Regions from separate parts of the Peribacillus sp. NPDC058002 genome, predicted to be linked through region 2. Evidence: riboswitches for the same ligand, from Rfam matches in the RefSeq annotation. Region 2 holds a riboswitch; each other region holds the start of a gene.

Region 1 (4,021 bases), on a different contig from region 2:
CCCTCAATGAAAACATTCCTTCGTCCTTCGTACATCTGCACTAACTGCTCTACACAGCTCTGCGAATCAAGCAAAGCACTTGCCGCAGCTTCTTGTATCGCCGGGAAAAGACTCACATAAAGATGGTCTTGCAATAGTTCAAGAGCTTCTATTACACTCTTATTCCCCACTGCGAAGCCTACTCTCCATCCTGCCATATTGTATGTTTTCGATAGTGTGTATATTTCTATTCCTACATCCTTCGCTCCCTCCGATTGGAGAAAGCTTATCGGTTTTTTTCCGTCGAATCCGATCGCGCCATAAGCGAAATCGTGGACCACACAAATGGAATGCTCTTTTGCGAAGGAGACGGTTTCATCAAAGAAACTATCAGTTGCAGAAGCACCTGTGGGATTATTCGGATAGTTCAAGAACATCATTTTGGCTTTATCAAGTACTTCTTTATGTATTTCATCATATTTCGGAAGAAAACCATTTTCTTCTGTCAGAGGCATGAGTTCGGTCTTTGCCCGGGCTAAAACAACTCCGGAAAGATAATCGGGATAGCCGGGATCTGGAACTAGGATCGTATCACCTGGATTCAATAAACACTGCGGCAGTTCGACAAGACCTGCCTTCCCCCCGAAGAGAATCGCCACTTCGCTATTCGGATCCAGCTTGACACCGTATTCTCGTTCATAAAAGACGGCGGCAGCATCTTTTAAATATTGATGTCCCCGGAATGGCGAATATTTATGATTAATCGTTTTTTCAGCAGCCGACTGCAAACTTTTCACGATATGTTCTGGCGTCGGCTGATCAGGGTTTCCCTGGCCTAAATTAATGACATCATGTCCTTGCTCCGTTATTGCATTGACTTTTGCGACTAGTGAAGCAAAAAACTGCTTGGGCAGGTCCTGAAGCTGGCCGGATTTTTCGAATTGCAACATTTATACACCTTCTCTGAAATTTCTTGAAATTCTAGTCACAAATGATATATGTTTATCATAGTCTTGTAAAGCATTTTTTACATGTGGAGGTTTTAATCGATGAAATGGAAAATAGCTTGTATTCAAATGGATATAGCCTTTGGTCAACCGGATATCAATTTTCAGGTTGCAGAACAATGGTTGGAAAAAGCAACACGGTCAGAACCCGATATCGTCATTTTACCGGAGCTTTGGACAACAGGATACGACTTGACCAGGTTAAATGAGATTGCTGATCACGAGGCAGAAAAAACGATTGAATTTTTAAAAACACAGGCACAAAAACACCAAATTCACATCATAGGCGGTTCCATCGCGAAAAAGACAAGCAAGGGAATCTATAACACGATGATCATCATCGATAAACATGGGAATCTCATTAAAGAATATGATAAGCTACACTTATTTCAGTTAATGGATGAACATCATTTCCTGCAGCCAGGAGAAAAAGATGGTTTATTTACTCTTGATGAAAAAATATGTGCTGGATTCATTTGTTATGACATCCGTTTCCCTGAATGGCAGCGTGCCCATACCGTTCAAGGCGCCGAAGTTCTATTCGTAACGGCGGAATGGCCAAAGCCGAGACTCGATCACTGGAGAGCCTTATTGATTAGCCGTGCCATCGAGAACCAAGCCTATGTTGTAGCCGTTAATCGTTCAGGTTCGGATGTCAATAATACATTTGCTGGTCATTCCTTGATTATTGATCCATGGGGGAATCTCATTAGTGAAGCCGGAGAAGGAAACGAACTCTTGACAGGCACCTTGGATTTCAATAAAGTTACGGAAGCCCGAAACAAAATACCTGTATTCGAAGATCGCCGCCCTGATTTTTATTAATTTACCCATTGACAAACTATTCAAAAGGTTGTTATTATTTTCCCGAAGATTAAAATTTCAGAAAACATTTACTCTTATCAAGAGCAGGCTGAGGGATAAAGGCCCTATGAAGCCCAGCAACCGACTGTAATACCATTGTGAAATGGGGCGGATTCACCGCCGGATTATAAAATCCACAGAGCACGGTGCTAATTCCACCAGAATTCATTTTCTGGAAGATAAGAGGTCCGAAGCCAAAACTTCTGCCTCTTTCTATATGAAAGAGGCTTTTTTATTCTTATTTTGATTCTGGAGGGAAAAAGAATGACTCAAAACCATTCAAATTTTAAGAGATTGACAAACGAAACAGCTATAACCCTTGCAAAAAAACTTGGGTTGGTCAATGCGGATGCAAGTTTAAAGTGTAAAGAAATCGGCGATGGAAACTTAAATTATGTTTTTCATGTTACAGACATGCACACAAATAAAGGAATAATCATCAAACAAGCGGTCCCTTATGCCAAGGTACTTGGTGAAAGCTGGCCGCTGACATTGAAAAGGGCTGCCATTGAAGCGAATGCGCTGATTCATTTCAAAAGTTATTGCCCTGAATTCGTACCGCAAGTCTATTATTCGGATGAACAGCTTGCCATCACGGTCATGGAGGATTTATCGCACTTGAAAATCGTTAGAACAGGATTGATCGATGGCGATTCATATCCATTGCTTTCACAGCATATTGGTGAGTTTGTTGCTAAGACGGCATTTTATACATCCGATTATCATCTAGAACCATCTGCGAAAAAGGAAGTGGCCCGACATTTCACGAATCCAGAACTCTGCAAAATCACTGAGGTCTTTATTTTCACAGATCCATTTTTTGAGGAACTCCCAGGAGACTTCGAGGTGGAATTGACTGATGCCGCCAAAATTATCTGGAATGATCAAGAAGTGATACTTGAGGTCGCTAAGCTGAAACAAAGCTTTGAAACCGAGCAGGAAGCCTTACTTCATGGAGATTTACATACTGGAAGTATATTTGCAAGTGAAACTGAAACAAAGGTTATTGATCCGGAATTCGCTTTTTATGGACCCGTTGGTTTTGACCTTGGTCAATACACCGCCAACCTTCTCTTCCAGGCAGTCACACGCAATGGCGCTGGAAAGGAAGAGATTTTCACACACCTTCATGAATTTTGGAATGCCTTTGAAGAAACTTATACCGACTTATGGGAAGGTCAAAATAAAAGCCCATTCCGCCATGTGAAAGGTTATCTGCCTTACTTACTGACAAAATTCAAAAAAGATGCCTTCGGTTTTGCCGGCTGTGAACTGATTCGGCGAACCATTGGCCTTTCCCATGTTGCCGATTTAAACGTCATTGAAAATAAAGAGATAAGGATTGCTGCCAAAACGGCAACGTTGGAAATTGGTGCATTTTTAATTAAAAAACGGGATGAATTAGATGTTCCAGCTGTCATTGAAGCGTTGAAGCAACGTACACTGCCATCTTATTCAATCATTTAAAAGGAGCCCTGCACATGACTACACTAGCACCCTTACCCTATTCGGTACACTGGGATGATACCCATATTACATTATTAAATCAACAAGCCCTACCTTCCATAACTGAATTTATTGAACTTCATTCAGTTAATGATGTATATGACAGCATTTTGACATTAAAAGTTCGCGGTGCGCCAGCAATTGGACTGACGGCAGCATTTGGTGTTGCACTTGGTGCCAAACAGGAAACAACCGCTGAATTAGGGGATTTCAAGAGAAATGTAACGAGGCATATTGAAAAACTCGCCTCTTCAAGGCCAACTGCAGTAAACCTTTTTTGGGCGTTAAGGAGGATGGAGAACACCTTGCATGCTGCGCAAAGCATTTCAGCTGCAAAGGAAGCACTTGTATCGGAGGCTAAAGCCATCTTTGCTGAAGATGAAGAAATGTGCAGGAAAATCGGGGAACATGGTTTATCCTTATTCACTAGAGGAGATTCCATACTAACCCATTGCAATGCTGGGGGAATTGCCACAGCTCGGTATGGCACAGCCTTGGCTCCTTTCCACCTGGCTAAAGAAAGGGACTTTCCGTTAAAAGTATACGCATGTGAAACCAGGCCTGTCCTGCAAGGTGCGCGTTTGACGGCTTGGGAATTGATGCAAGCGGGGGTTGATGTCACCTTAATTTCAGATAATATGGCTGCACATACGATTCACCAGAAA
Region 2 (4,021 bases):
ATAATGAAATAGATAAATAAGATGTACATATGGAGGGTTAATAATGACGACAACACCAAAAGAACTTCGTTACACTAAAGAACATGAATGGGTCAAAACGGAAGATGGAACAGTGCGCATTGGGATTACAGCTTTCGCACAGTCCGAGCTTGGGGACATCGTATTCGTTGAGCTTCCGGAAATCGGCGATGAATTGAAAGCGAACGAACCATTTGGAAGTGTTGAATCCGTTAAGACCGTTTCTGAGCTTTATGCACCTATCAGTGGCAAGGTTGTTGAAGTAAACGAAGATTTAAGTGACAACCCTGAATATGTAAATGAGTCTCCTTATGAAAAGGCATGGATGGTCGTGCTTGAACCATCTAATAGCAATGATATTGAAAACTTGATGAGCGCCGAAGAGTATGAGAGTTTAATCAACGGTTAAAAAGAAGGAGAGGGGGGACTGAATAGGCCTGCTCTCTTTTTCATTTTATACAGCGGCAGTTGCGCACATAATTCATGAGATGGAGTGATGACATGGAGTGGGGCGAATTCGATAAAGTGATCATTGTAGAAGGCAGTTCCGATAGAAGAAAAGTTGCCTCCGTTTTAAATGAAGATGTGGAAATAAGATGTACAAATGGGACCATATCATTAACTAAGCTGGATGAATTAGTGGATGAATTGATGGATCGTGATGTTTATCTCCTTTTTGACGCAGATGAATCAGGAGAAAAGCTGCGGAAGCAGTTCCGAAGGGAAATGCCGGAAGCGAACCACCTGTATATTAATAAAATGTACAAAGAAGTGGAAAGCTCACCCGAACATCATATCGCAACTGTGCTACTATCTGCCAATATGAATGTGAAAATGAAATTTTTAAGTCAAAGGGTGAACGACTAATTGATGCAGGAATGGAAAGAAGAAGAGTGTAAGCTTGCTGTTGAAAATGGGGAAACCTTTTGCTTATATTTATATACGCCTTTATGCGGCACTTGTCAGGTCGCCTCCAAGATGCTGACGATATCCTTGGAGCTGTTCCCGGAATTGAAGGCAGGCAAAATGAATATGAACTATGTCCAAGCAATTGCCGAATCATATGAAATCGAAAGTGTGCCCTGTTTATTGCTTTTCAAAAAAGGAAAGCTGCACAAAAAAATATATGCCTTTCAATCCGTTCCTTATTTGTACGGATTGCTTAAGGAAATCAGCTAAGAAACCAATCAGAGCCGTGGTTGGTTTCTTTGTTGCGGACATTTGAATTAAACAAAGAATATTCTAACAATTAATTGACTGATTTATTCTAAAATGATATATTTTGAATTAAGTAATGGCAGAATTTAATAGTTCTTATCAAGAGTGGCGGAGGGACTGGCCCGACGAAGCCCGGCAACCGGTATAATTTTATATACGGTGCTAATTCCAGCAGAGTGTTGGCTCTGGTAGATGAGGTGTGTTCTTGAGACCTCTTCTTGTTGAAGTGGTTTTTTTGTTTATAAAAGGCCAGATATCATATAATTCCAACTAAATCCATAGAAAAAGGTGAAACCATATGTCAGGGAAAAAGTTGCGTTTCGAAACATTGAGTGTTCATGGCGGTCTGCAAACTGATGAAACAGGTGCCCGTGCAGTTCCTATCTACCAAAGCAATGCATACTTGTTCAAAGACACCGACCATGCAGCGAATTTATTTGGCCTAAAGGAGAATGGCTATATATATACACGGCTTCATAATCCCACGGTCAGCGTTTTTGAGGAAAGAATGGCCTTATTGGAAGGTGGCATCGGCGGATTGGCAACAGCAAGTGGAATGGCTGCCATCTCACTTTCAATCCTGAACATTGCCGCTGCAGGTGATGAGATTGTTTCAGCCTCTACATTATATGGCGGTACTTATAACCTTTTTGAAAATACTCTTCCTAAATATGGGATCAAAGTGAAGTTCGTTTCTCCCGATGATCCTGAAAATTTCAAAAGGGCGATTACGCCAAGAACTAAAGCCATTTTTGCCGAAACGATCGGTAATCCAAGTTTGAGGGTGCTTGATATTGAAGCGGTGGCGAAAATCGCCCATGAAGCCGGCATACCTTTAATCATTGATAATACCTTTGCAACACCATATCTTTGCAGACCAATTGATTTTGGCGCGGACATCGTCATCCATTCCGCTACAAAATGGCTTCTGGGAAATGGAACGACACTAGGCGGTGTCATCGTGGATGGAGGGAAGTTCGATTGGAACTCGCCAAACTACCCTGGCTTCACGGAGCCTGACCCAAGTTACGACGGTCTGGTATACGCCGAGGCAGTTGGACCTGCCGCATTCATAACGAAAGCCCGAGTCCAGTTACTTCGTGATTTAGGCCCTGCGCTAAGTGCCCAAAGTGCATTCCAGTTTACGCTTGGACTTGAAACGCTGCATGTAAGGATGAAAGAGCATCTATCAAACACCAAGTCTGTCATTGAATATTTAAAAAACCATCCTGCCGTGACTTGGGTTTCGCATCCTGGTGATGAGGATCATCCCGATAAGGCCCTTGCGGATAAATATTTGCCTAAGGGAGCTGGATCTGTCGTGACTTTTGGAATACAAGGTAATCGCGAAGCTGGGGCAAAACTTATCAATTCGGTGGAATTATGGTCCCATGTGGCGAATGTAGGGGATGCGAAGAGCTTGATCATCCACCCAGCCAGTACGACCCATCAACAATTGAATGAGGCGGGTCTTGCGAAAGCGGGTGTAAGTGCCGATCAAGTCCGTTTATCAATTGGGATTGAAAATGTAGACGACTTAATAGAAGATTTAGAGCAGGCAATTGAAAAAGCGACGAATATCGTCTCCTTGACTTCCAAAACGCTTTAAGCAAAGTTCCTGTTCATCCTTGAACTAGAAATAATATACATTGCGCTCCTTTTTTATCTATGATAAAATTTCTCCATACTAAAGAACTTAATGATGTACAAATATTCTATATATTAGCTCTTATCAAGAGAGGTGGAGGGATGTGCCCGATGAAACCCGGCAACCGACAAGGAGATTTCCTTGGAAAGGTGCCAATTCACACAAAGTTTAATTACTTTGGAAGATGAGAGAAAGGCCTGTTTCTTCACCTGCCTTTCTGCTCATGCAGAAAGGTTTTTTCTGTTTTAATGGGGAAAACATGTGCATGATATGAGAAACAGACTAATAATGTAAAGAAATCAACTAAGTTCATAGGTTTTATTGGATAAAAGAGGTGAGGATTAATGATTACATTGACGAAAGTCAGTAAGCTGTTCCGAACAGGAAAAGGAAACAGTGAGACGATCAAGGCTGTAAATAATGTGAATGTTGAAATAAATAAAGGCGAGATTTTCGGTATCATCGGTTACAGTGGAGCGGGGAAAAGTACTTTGATCAGAATGCTCAATGGATTGGAAACTCCTACAGAGGGATCCGTTGTGGTGGCTGAGAAGGAAATTTCAAAAATTAAAGGGGCTCAGCTCCGTAAGGCCCGTCAAGAAATCAGCATGATTTTCCAACATTTCAATCTATTATGGTCAAGGACCGTTCAGGAAAATATTTCTTTCCCATTGGAAATTGCAGGAGTTTCTAAAACTGAACGAACCAATCGTGTGAACGAGTTGATCAAGTTAGTCGGACTGGAAGGCAGGGAAAAGGCCTATCCTTCACAATTAAGCGGAGGGCAAAAGCAAAGGGTGGGAATAGCCAGGGCTCTGGCAAATGACCCTAAAGTGCTGCTGTGTGATGAAGCGACATCTGCCTTGGATCCACAGACTACCGACTCCATACTCGAATTGCTTGTTGACATCAATCAGCGCCTAGGATTGACGATCGTCTTGATAACACATGAAATGCATGTAATACGTAAAATCTGTCATCGCGTCGCCGTGATGGAAAACGGGCAAGTTGTTGAACAGGGTCCTGTCCTGGATGTTTTCAAGAATCCTAAAGAACAAATGACAAAGCGTTTCGTGCAGCAGGTAACTGAACCAGAAGAAACGAAAGAAACGATGGACCATTTGCTCGAACGTTATC
Region 3 (4,021 bases), on a different contig from region 2:
CATTGGCAGCACATTTAATAAATGAGGTTTTACTTCATTTTAAATAATGAATGGCTTTCCTAAAATGCCATCTCCATAATCATCTATCTGTATTGAAGCGAAAAACCTTTTACAGCGCCTGACTGTCCATGATTCATTCATGGGCAGTCTTTTTTACGCCGCCAATTCAAGGATTCATGCTCCCGGGCTTTGTTCGACTAACCCTTTAAGGTGTAAAGGAACCTCCATGCTGCCTCTTCATTAGAAGATTAACCATGACTCTGCCAGAGTTCAATACTGATACTTGTGGATTTTTAGTTTATAATAACAACCATCTAGCCTATTGAGGGGGGATTCCATGAATGAATATAAAGTAACGGTAAGGAATGGCAGTACCTTGATTTTGTCGGAAATCATTAAAGCTGAAGATGAAAGAGAAGTCCTTGGCACCCTTTTGATTTCCAGCGAATTATTTAATCAGCCATTTACCGACATCAGGATTTTAGAACACTGATTTGTGCCTGCTTGTTCCATTTGTTACACTGTAATAAATCTTAATACGGTAGGCGATATTATGTGTGGACGTTTCACCCTTTTCACTGACATTGAAGAAATAAAAGATCGGTTTGATATACAAGGATCATTTGATGAGGAATACCAATTCAGCTACAATATTGCTCCCTCCCAATCCGTGTTATCCGTCATTAATGACGGGGCAATGAACCGACTTGGATATCTTCGGTGGGGACTCATTCCATTCTGGGCAAAAGACGAAAAAGTTGGCTATAAAATGATCAATGCCAGAGCGGAAACCATTGCAGAGAAAGCAAGCTTCAAGAATGCGTATAAGAAGAAGAGATGCTTGATAATCGCTGACTCATTTTACGAATGGAAAAAGACACCAGAAAGAAAAATACCGATGCGAATAAAAATGAAGAATCATGCTCCATTTGGAATGGCCGGTATATGGGAATCCTGGAAATCTCCCGAAGGCCTCAGCATTTACACGTGCTCCGTTATAACAACCGTTCCTAATGAGCTGATGACCAGCATTCATGATCGTATGCCTGTAATCCTTAAACCAGAAGATGAAAAAGATTGGTTGAATCCATCCATTAATGATCCTGCATATCTGCAGCAGTATTTAAAGTCATTCGACTCAGAACAAATGGAAGCTTTTGAGGTATCGACTGATGTGAACTCGACTAAAAAAAATTCACCTAATCTAATACAACAAATTTGCTGAGAGGTCATTAGACCTCTTTTTATATTAATTCCGCCCGGATAAATATCAGTGGAAGACTCATTGTACTGATTAACTGCAAACAGTAAGAAGTGCATGTGAATACTATAAAACTAAACCTTGCGAAAATAGACAAAATGCTGTACTCTTATATTTGCTTTTCAAAACGACTTCGATGTCGCTTTAACAAACACAGATGGTTACAGCAAGTTTCCAGTTTGGTACTTTTCTGACAGGTATCGTAATAGTTGATAAATTATATAATTTTGATCTTCTTATCAAGAGAGACGGAGGGACTGGCCCGAAGATGTCTCGGCAGCGGACTTAATGGGAGTGCTGTGCCAAATCCAGCAGGCTGATTTTCGCCTGAAAGATAAGGAGGGTGTTTTTTATAAATTAAAAGACCTCTTCTTGTTTTAATAGAAGGGGTCTTTTTTATGCTGACAGCTGTTTTTTTTTGCTATAGCTCCATCACTGGATAATCAAGCTCAAATTGGCGTTATTTGCGAAAACTGTTAAAAGAATAAAGGCTATGACACATGTCATGGGAAAAATAAAAAGAGGTGTACATCATGAGTGCAAACAATAAAGGGAATCCATGGGCATTGATTCCATTTGTCGTATTTTTAATTTTATTTATAGGGTCCGGAATCGTCACTAAAGATTTTTATTCATTTCCGGTGATTGTAGCCATTTCTATTGCATCAGCAGCTGCATTGGCAATGAATCGGAAAGAAAGTTTCAATCAAAAGGTTGATATTTTCTGTAAAGGTGCCGGTGACGCTAATATTATGTTAATGGTAATCATTTTCCTTTTAGCCGGCGCTTTTTCCGAAGTTGCGAATGGTATGGGGGCAGTTGAATCAACCGTGAATCTTGCCTTAGCGGTTTTTCCGCAAAATCTTTTAATGGTAGGGATATTCATTATCGCTTGTTTTATTTCCCTATCTATGGGAACGAGCATGGGAACGATTGTAGCCCTAGCACCTATCGGGGTGGGAATTAGCGAGCAAACCGATATTTCGCTTGCCCTCTCAATGGCGGCTGTTATTGGTGGTGCGATGTTTGGGGATAACCTATCCTTCATTTCAGATACGACAATCGCTGCAGTTCGAACACAGGGAACGAAAATGAAGGATAAGTTTAAGGTGAATTTTTTCATCGTTTTACCTGCGGCCATCATCACATGTGCTATCCTAGGAATATTAACGATGGGTGAACAAGCCGACATCACCCAAAATTCTTATAATTGGGTGAAGATTCTTCCATACCTTTGCGTATTGATCACTGCATTGGCAGGAGTCAATGTGTTCCTGGTCCTATCCATCGGAATCGTCCTTGCCGGAATTATCGGCTTGGCGGATGGAAGTTATCAACCGTTGGGTGTCATTCAAAAAGTTGGTGAGGGAATGGCGGGAATGTATGAAATCTCCTTCCTTGCCATTTTAATTGCAGGTATGGTTGCTGTAATCAAACATAATGGTGGCATCGATTATCTACTCCACCTCGTGACACGAAATAGCAAATCAAAAAAAGGGGCGGAATTCAGCATTGCCGGGCTTGTTGGTTTGACGAACCTTTCAACGGCAAATAACACGATTTCGATTATCATTGCCGGGCCACTTGCCAAAAACATCGCTGAAAAGTATGGGATTGATCCGCGTAAATCGGCGAGCATCCTTGACGTTTTTGCCTGTTGTATCCAAGGGGTGATTCCATATGGGGCACAGCTGCTTGTTGCAGCAGGGGTAGCAAAGATCTCTCCCATAAGCATCTTGCCGTATTCATATTACCCAATACTAATTGGACTTTGTGGAGTCGTTGCCATCTTGATTGGTTATCCACGGTTTCAGTCGGGAAATGATGAATCGAAGAAACGGACTTATTAAAAAGAGGATAATAATGAAAAAAACACCCTGAATCATTGGATACAGGGTGTTTTCTGTATGGGTGAAATCTTCCCACTTATGTCAGTATAAGTGTTCATAAAGTAATCAATTCATCTGCTAGGGATTTCTTTAATTTATGGTAAACAACTTATTTCATAACCAAAATAACTGCTTCATTCCGGTTCATATTATTAATCGTTTTGCGTGCGGCATTTGTCATGAATAGAGGACAACACCAACTAAACCAGAAAGTATAATTACATAAGCTGGGTGCCAGCGTAATTTCATTAGGGCAAATAACGATAATCCAAAAACGAGTAATAAGCTTATCGTATGCCATGAAAAGTTTGGGGCTATCATATGATTGGAAAGTGCTAAACTGATTGCTGCAAAGAGGATTAAACTGGTGACAATGGGTCTTAATCCATAAAACATGGATTGAATAACTGGATAATGATTCAATTTGCTGAAGAAGGTGGCTATAACGGTCACGAATATAATAGCAGGTAGCAAGATTCCGAGAGCGGATGATATGGCTCCTGCTAATCCAGCAGTCGAATAGCCAACGAGAATGGCACTATTGGCTGTGACAGGTCCTGGGGACATCCCGGAAATGGCGATTATATCGGTAAATTGTTGCGTCGTCATCCATCCATGCTGTGAGACTTCCGATTCTATTACGGGAATCATGGCGTATCCGCCCCCGAACGATACAAAACCGATAATAAAGAAGGTGCTAAACAACTCCCACAATTCCATCATTCTATCACACGCTTTCTTGAAAATTAGTTAGCCCTTTTTGATTTACCTATATGCCAGCACCCATGTAAGGTTCGAAATCATTTTCTTCTTTTGTCATATCTTTTCTGTCCAACTTGATATCGTATCCTGATTTTCTCTTGATGGAGAT
Region 4 (4,021 bases), on a different contig from region 2:
GGGATAATACACTTTTTTCACCAATGGCTGTTCCTTTAAGTAGGCTGCAATCTTTTCTGCCCCTTTTTGTGAATGTTCCATTCTAACTGATAAGGTTTTCAAACCTCTCATTACAAGCCAGGCATCCTGGACACCAAGGACCGCTCCAAAGGAGTTTTGGAGCGAACCGAGTCTTGCGGCCAATTCCGGATCTTTCACTACCGCAAGCCCAGCTACCACATCACTATGTCCGGATAAAAACTTCGTCGCGCTATGAAGGACAACATCAGCACCCAGATTCAACGGTTTTTGCAATGCCGGGGTCAAGAATGTGTTATCAACAAAACTTAAGGCACCAGCTTTTTTGGCGATATCACATACGGCTTGAATATCGGTCACTTTAAGTAACGGATTTGAAGGCGTTTCGATATAGATGGCCCTGGTATTTGGCTGAACGGCAGCTTTGACGCTTTCAAGGTCCGTCATGTCCACGAAGGTATGCTCAATATTGAAACGAGTCAATACGCTTGTGACCATCCTGAATGTTCCGCCGTACACATCTTCGGAAATGACGATATGATCCCCGGCAGACAATAGCAGGAAGGCTGTTGAAATGGCAGCCATACCTGAAGAAAAAGCAAAGCCGTGAGTGCCTTCCTCAAGTTCGGCAATGATGTCTTCAAGTGCTTCGCGAGTCGGGTTCCCGCTTCTGCTGTAATCATATTTGCCAAATTGATCGATATCGGATTGATGGAAAGTCGATGCATGCTGAATGGGGACGCTCACACCGCCCGTTGCCGGATCGAATTTATGCTGATTATGAAGTAATTTCGTTTCAAAGCTAAAATCATGACCTGTCATCGTAGCGCCTCCCTTTTTACATGTGCGAATGCTTGCTGCAAGTCCTGAATCAAATCATCGCTATCCTCGATGCCAACGGAGAAGCGGAGCAGACGATTACAAACTCCATTTGCCGTTCTGACTTCAAGCGGTATATCGGCATGCGTTTGTGTGGCAGGATAGGTGATAAAGCTTTCAACCCCTCCAAGGCTTTCTGCAAAGGAAATTAATGAGAGCGATTGTAAAAAGGGGTTGACCGCCGATTCATCAATGATACGGAATGAAATCATGCCGCCTTTGCCGGGATACAATACGTCCGTGACACAATCATGTTCCGACAAGTAATCTACAAGTATTTTGGCATTCTTTTCATGACGCTCCATCCGCAATGCCAAGGTTTTCATTCCACGCATCAATAGCCAAGAATCAAAGGGGCTCAAGACAGCTCCGGTACCATTATGATGGAAGGCTAGTGCATCACATAATTCAGCGCCGCTAGCAACGATCAGTCCGGCGAGCACATCATTATGACCACCGAGATACTTGGTTGCACTGTGAATCACGATATCCGCTCCAAGCAGGATGGGTTGTTGAATAAGAGGCGTGTAAAAAGTATTATCAACGATCAATAGTAAATTATTTTGTTTGGCCAATGCGGCAACAGCGCTAATGTCCGTTTGCTGCATAAGAGGGTTAGTGGGAGTTTCGATGAAGATGGCTTTCGTGTGAGGAGTGATGGCTTTTTCTATATCCTCCAAACAACAAGTGTTTACATAGTCACACTGCAATCCCCATTTTTTAAAACCTTGTTCTAACAGACGATATGTACCACCATAAAGATCTTCGCTGACAATCCAGGCATCACCTGATTTAAAAAGGGCAAGGATAGTGGAAATGGCGGCCATTCCTGAACTGCAGGCATAACCTTGGTCGCCTTTTTCCAGATCGGCGATGGAACGCTCCAATAATTGGCGTGTAGGATTACCTGTCCTTGTGTAGTCGAATCCCGTCGATTGGCCAATTCCTTCATGGCGAAAAGCTGTTGAAAAGTATACTGGCGGATTGACTGTTCCTGTCGCCGTTTCGCTGCGGTTTCCTAATTGAGCAAGATATGTTTCAGTTTTGTACATGGTTTTCACTGCTCCTTTGAGTTATATAAAATAAAAAAAAGTCTTCTTTAAGAAGAAGACTTTGATTAAGTAAGGACGAGTCATTCTTCTTATCTTCCAAGTTCACAAACTTGTGGAATTAGCACCTTTTCATTGGTTTGAAACAAATGAAGGTTGCTGAGGTGTCATCGGGCCATTCCCTCTACCTCTCTCGATAAGAGTTTAGATTATTCAATTTCTTTTGAATTTACTATATATACAAAATACTGTCAAGGACATTTTGGGATGGATAATGCTTGGATGTTCATGTCCAGGTTAATTGGTGCCTAGTGCGACAACACTTTATGTATCTAAAAAAAAGAATATCCGAATCTTCATATAAACACGAAGGGTCATGCAATTTTCGGAAAAAGTGAAAGGTCAGCGGATATTTTTGCTTTAAAATAATAAAGTTTGTACAATGTATGGAGAGAAAGAATAATACGACATTATTCATTTCATATGCAAATTGGTCTCAATGAATAGTGCAAACATAGGAGGAGAACACATGGAATACAGAATCGAACGAGATACGATGGGTGAAGTGAAAGTTCCTGCTGATAAATATTGGGGAGCACAAACCGAGAGAAGCCGTAACAATTTCAAAATCGGTAACGAAAAAATGCCGATTGAATTAGTTCGTGCATTTGCATACGTTAAACAAGCTGCGGCAAAGGTGAACTATGATCTTGGTGATCTTTCGGAAGTTAAAAAGAATGCCATCGTCAAGATTTGCGGCGAAATCCTCGAAGGAACGCTAGATGAGCATTTCCCGCTTGTAGTTTGGCAAACGGGAAGCGGTACGCAAAGTAATATGAACGTGAATGAAGTGGTCGCTAACAAAGGAAATGAATGGTTAAAAGAAAACGGTGAATCGGAAACCCTTCATCCGAATGATGATGTTAACAAGGCACAGAGCTCCAATGATACTTTCCCGACAGCCATGCATATTGCTGCCTTTATGGAAGTCGCTGAAAAATTGGTTCCTGCCATTAAAGCTCTTCGTGATACATTCGATACAAAAGAAAAAGAATTTTGGGATGTCGTGAAAATTGGCCGGACACATCTTCAAGATGCTACACCATTAACATTGGGACAAGAGATTTCCGGCTGGAAAGCGATGCTCGACAAAAATCTAGCGATGATTGAGGAAAGCAGCCAAAAATTATTGAACCTTGCACTAGGAGGAACGGCTGTAGGAACCGGAATCAATACAAAAAAAGAATTCCCGGGACTTTCCGCCAAACAAATTGCAGCTGATACTGGATATCCTTTTGTCACATCTGATAATAAGTTCCATGCATTGACAAGCCATAACGAAATCGTCTACGCACACGGCGCTTTAAAAGCATTGGCAGCGGATTTAATGAAAATTGCGAACGATGTCAGATGGCTGGCAAGTGGTCCAAGAAGCGGAATCGGCGAAATAGCCATTCCGGAAAACGAGCCAGGCAGCTCCATCATGCCAGGTAAAGTCAATCCAACACAAAGTGAAGCGCTTACCATGATTGCAACTCAAATCGTGGGTAACGATGCTACAATTGGCTTTGCAGCAAGCCAAGGTAATTTTGAATTGAATGTATTCAAGCCTGTCATCATCTATAACTTCCTGCAAACGGTAAAATTATTGACGGAAGGCATTCATTCATTCAACGATAATTGTGCGGTGGGCATCACTGCAAATGAGGATAAAATCAAAGAAAATGTAGAACGTTCCCTTATGTTGGTAACAGCATTGAACCCGCATATCGGTTATGAAAAAGCAGCCAAAATCGCCAAAACTGCATTCAAGGACAACTCAACATTGAAAGAAGCTGCGTTGAAATTGGAGTTCCTGACAGAAGATGAATTCAAAGCATGGGTCGATCCTGCTAACATGGTTAATAAATAATTGAATGGAAGTACCCTCCCTTGGTATTAGGGAGGGTGTTTCCATGGGTTAAAATAATGGGATGAACAAATACTGAAATCATAGGTAACGTGAACAGGAGGAAAAACAATGTCTTTATGCCCGCTTTGCAACGGTCTAAGAAAAATTCATGTGAATTGCCCGA

What was found. Region 2 has a riboswitch for S-adenosylmethionine ahead of ACFVSH_RS07490 (O-acetylhomoserine aminocarboxypropyltransferase/cysteine synthase family protein). Riboswitches for the same ligand answer to the same signal wherever they lie in the genome.
Region 1: linked by a shared signal. The riboswitch ahead of mtnK (S-methyl-5-thioribose kinase) and the one ahead of ACFVSH_RS07490 (O-acetylhomoserine aminocarboxypropyltransferase/cysteine synthase family protein) in region 2 are both predicted to bind S-adenosylmethionine.
Region 3: linked by a shared signal. The riboswitch ahead of ACFVSH_RS19975 (Na+/H+ antiporter NhaC family protein) and the one ahead of ACFVSH_RS07490 (O-acetylhomoserine aminocarboxypropyltransferase/cysteine synthase family protein) in region 2 are both predicted to bind S-adenosylmethionine.
Region 4: linked by a shared signal. The riboswitch ahead of ACFVSH_RS15230 (methionine biosynthesis PLP-dependent protein) and the one ahead of ACFVSH_RS07490 (O-acetylhomoserine aminocarboxypropyltransferase/cysteine synthase family protein) in region 2 are both predicted to bind S-adenosylmethionine.

What each region holds. Positions count from the first base shown of each region.
Region 1 is NZ_JBHVQU010000222.1:1,385-5,405, reverse strand. Features, by position in the region: gene ACFVSH_RS22115 (pyridoxal phosphate-dependent aminotransferase) at 1-929, opposite strand, end outside; gene ACFVSH_RS22110 (carbon-nitrogen family hydrolase) at 1,029-1,811, shown strand; SAM riboswitch class I at 1,883-2,036, shown strand; gene mtnK (S-methyl-5-thioribose kinase) at 2,115-3,317, shown strand; gene mtnA (S-methyl-5-thioribose-1-phosphate isomerase) at 3,332-4,021, shown strand, end outside.
Region 2 is NZ_JBHVQU010000025.1:12,831-16,851, forward strand. Features, by position in the region: gene gcvH (glycine cleavage system protein GcvH) at 44-427, shown strand; gene ACFVSH_RS07480 (toprim domain-containing protein) at 520-885, shown strand; gene ACFVSH_RS07485 (thioredoxin family protein) at 889-1,197, shown strand; SAM riboswitch class I at 1,330-1,435, shown strand; gene ACFVSH_RS07490 (O-acetylhomoserine aminocarboxypropyltransferase/cysteine synthase family protein) at 1,535-2,845, shown strand; SAM riboswitch class I at 2,963-3,075, shown strand; gene ACFVSH_RS07495 (methionine ABC transporter ATP-binding protein) at 3,229-4,021, shown strand, end outside.
Region 3 is NZ_JBHVQU010000163.1:1,117-5,137, forward strand. Features, by position in the region: gene hutG (formimidoylglutamase) at 1-47, shown strand, start outside; gene ACFVSH_RS19965 (hypothetical protein) at 338-493, shown strand; gene ACFVSH_RS19970 (SOS response-associated peptidase) at 554-1,225, shown strand; SAM riboswitch class I at 1,495-1,602, shown strand; gene ACFVSH_RS19975 (Na+/H+ antiporter NhaC family protein) at 1,795-3,111, shown strand; gene ACFVSH_RS19980 (chromate transporter) at 3,328-3,873, opposite strand; gene ACFVSH_RS19985 (chromate transporter) at 3,920-4,021, opposite strand, start outside.
Region 4 is NZ_JBHVQU010000084.1:8,536-12,556, forward strand. Features, by position in the region: gene metC (cystathionine beta-lyase) at 1-840, opposite strand, end outside; gene ACFVSH_RS15230 (methionine biosynthesis PLP-dependent protein) at 837-1,949, opposite strand; SAM riboswitch class I at 2,036-2,149, opposite strand; gene fumC (class II fumarate hydratase) at 2,476-3,858, shown strand; gene ACFVSH_RS15240 (hypothetical protein) at 3,967-4,021, shown strand, end outside.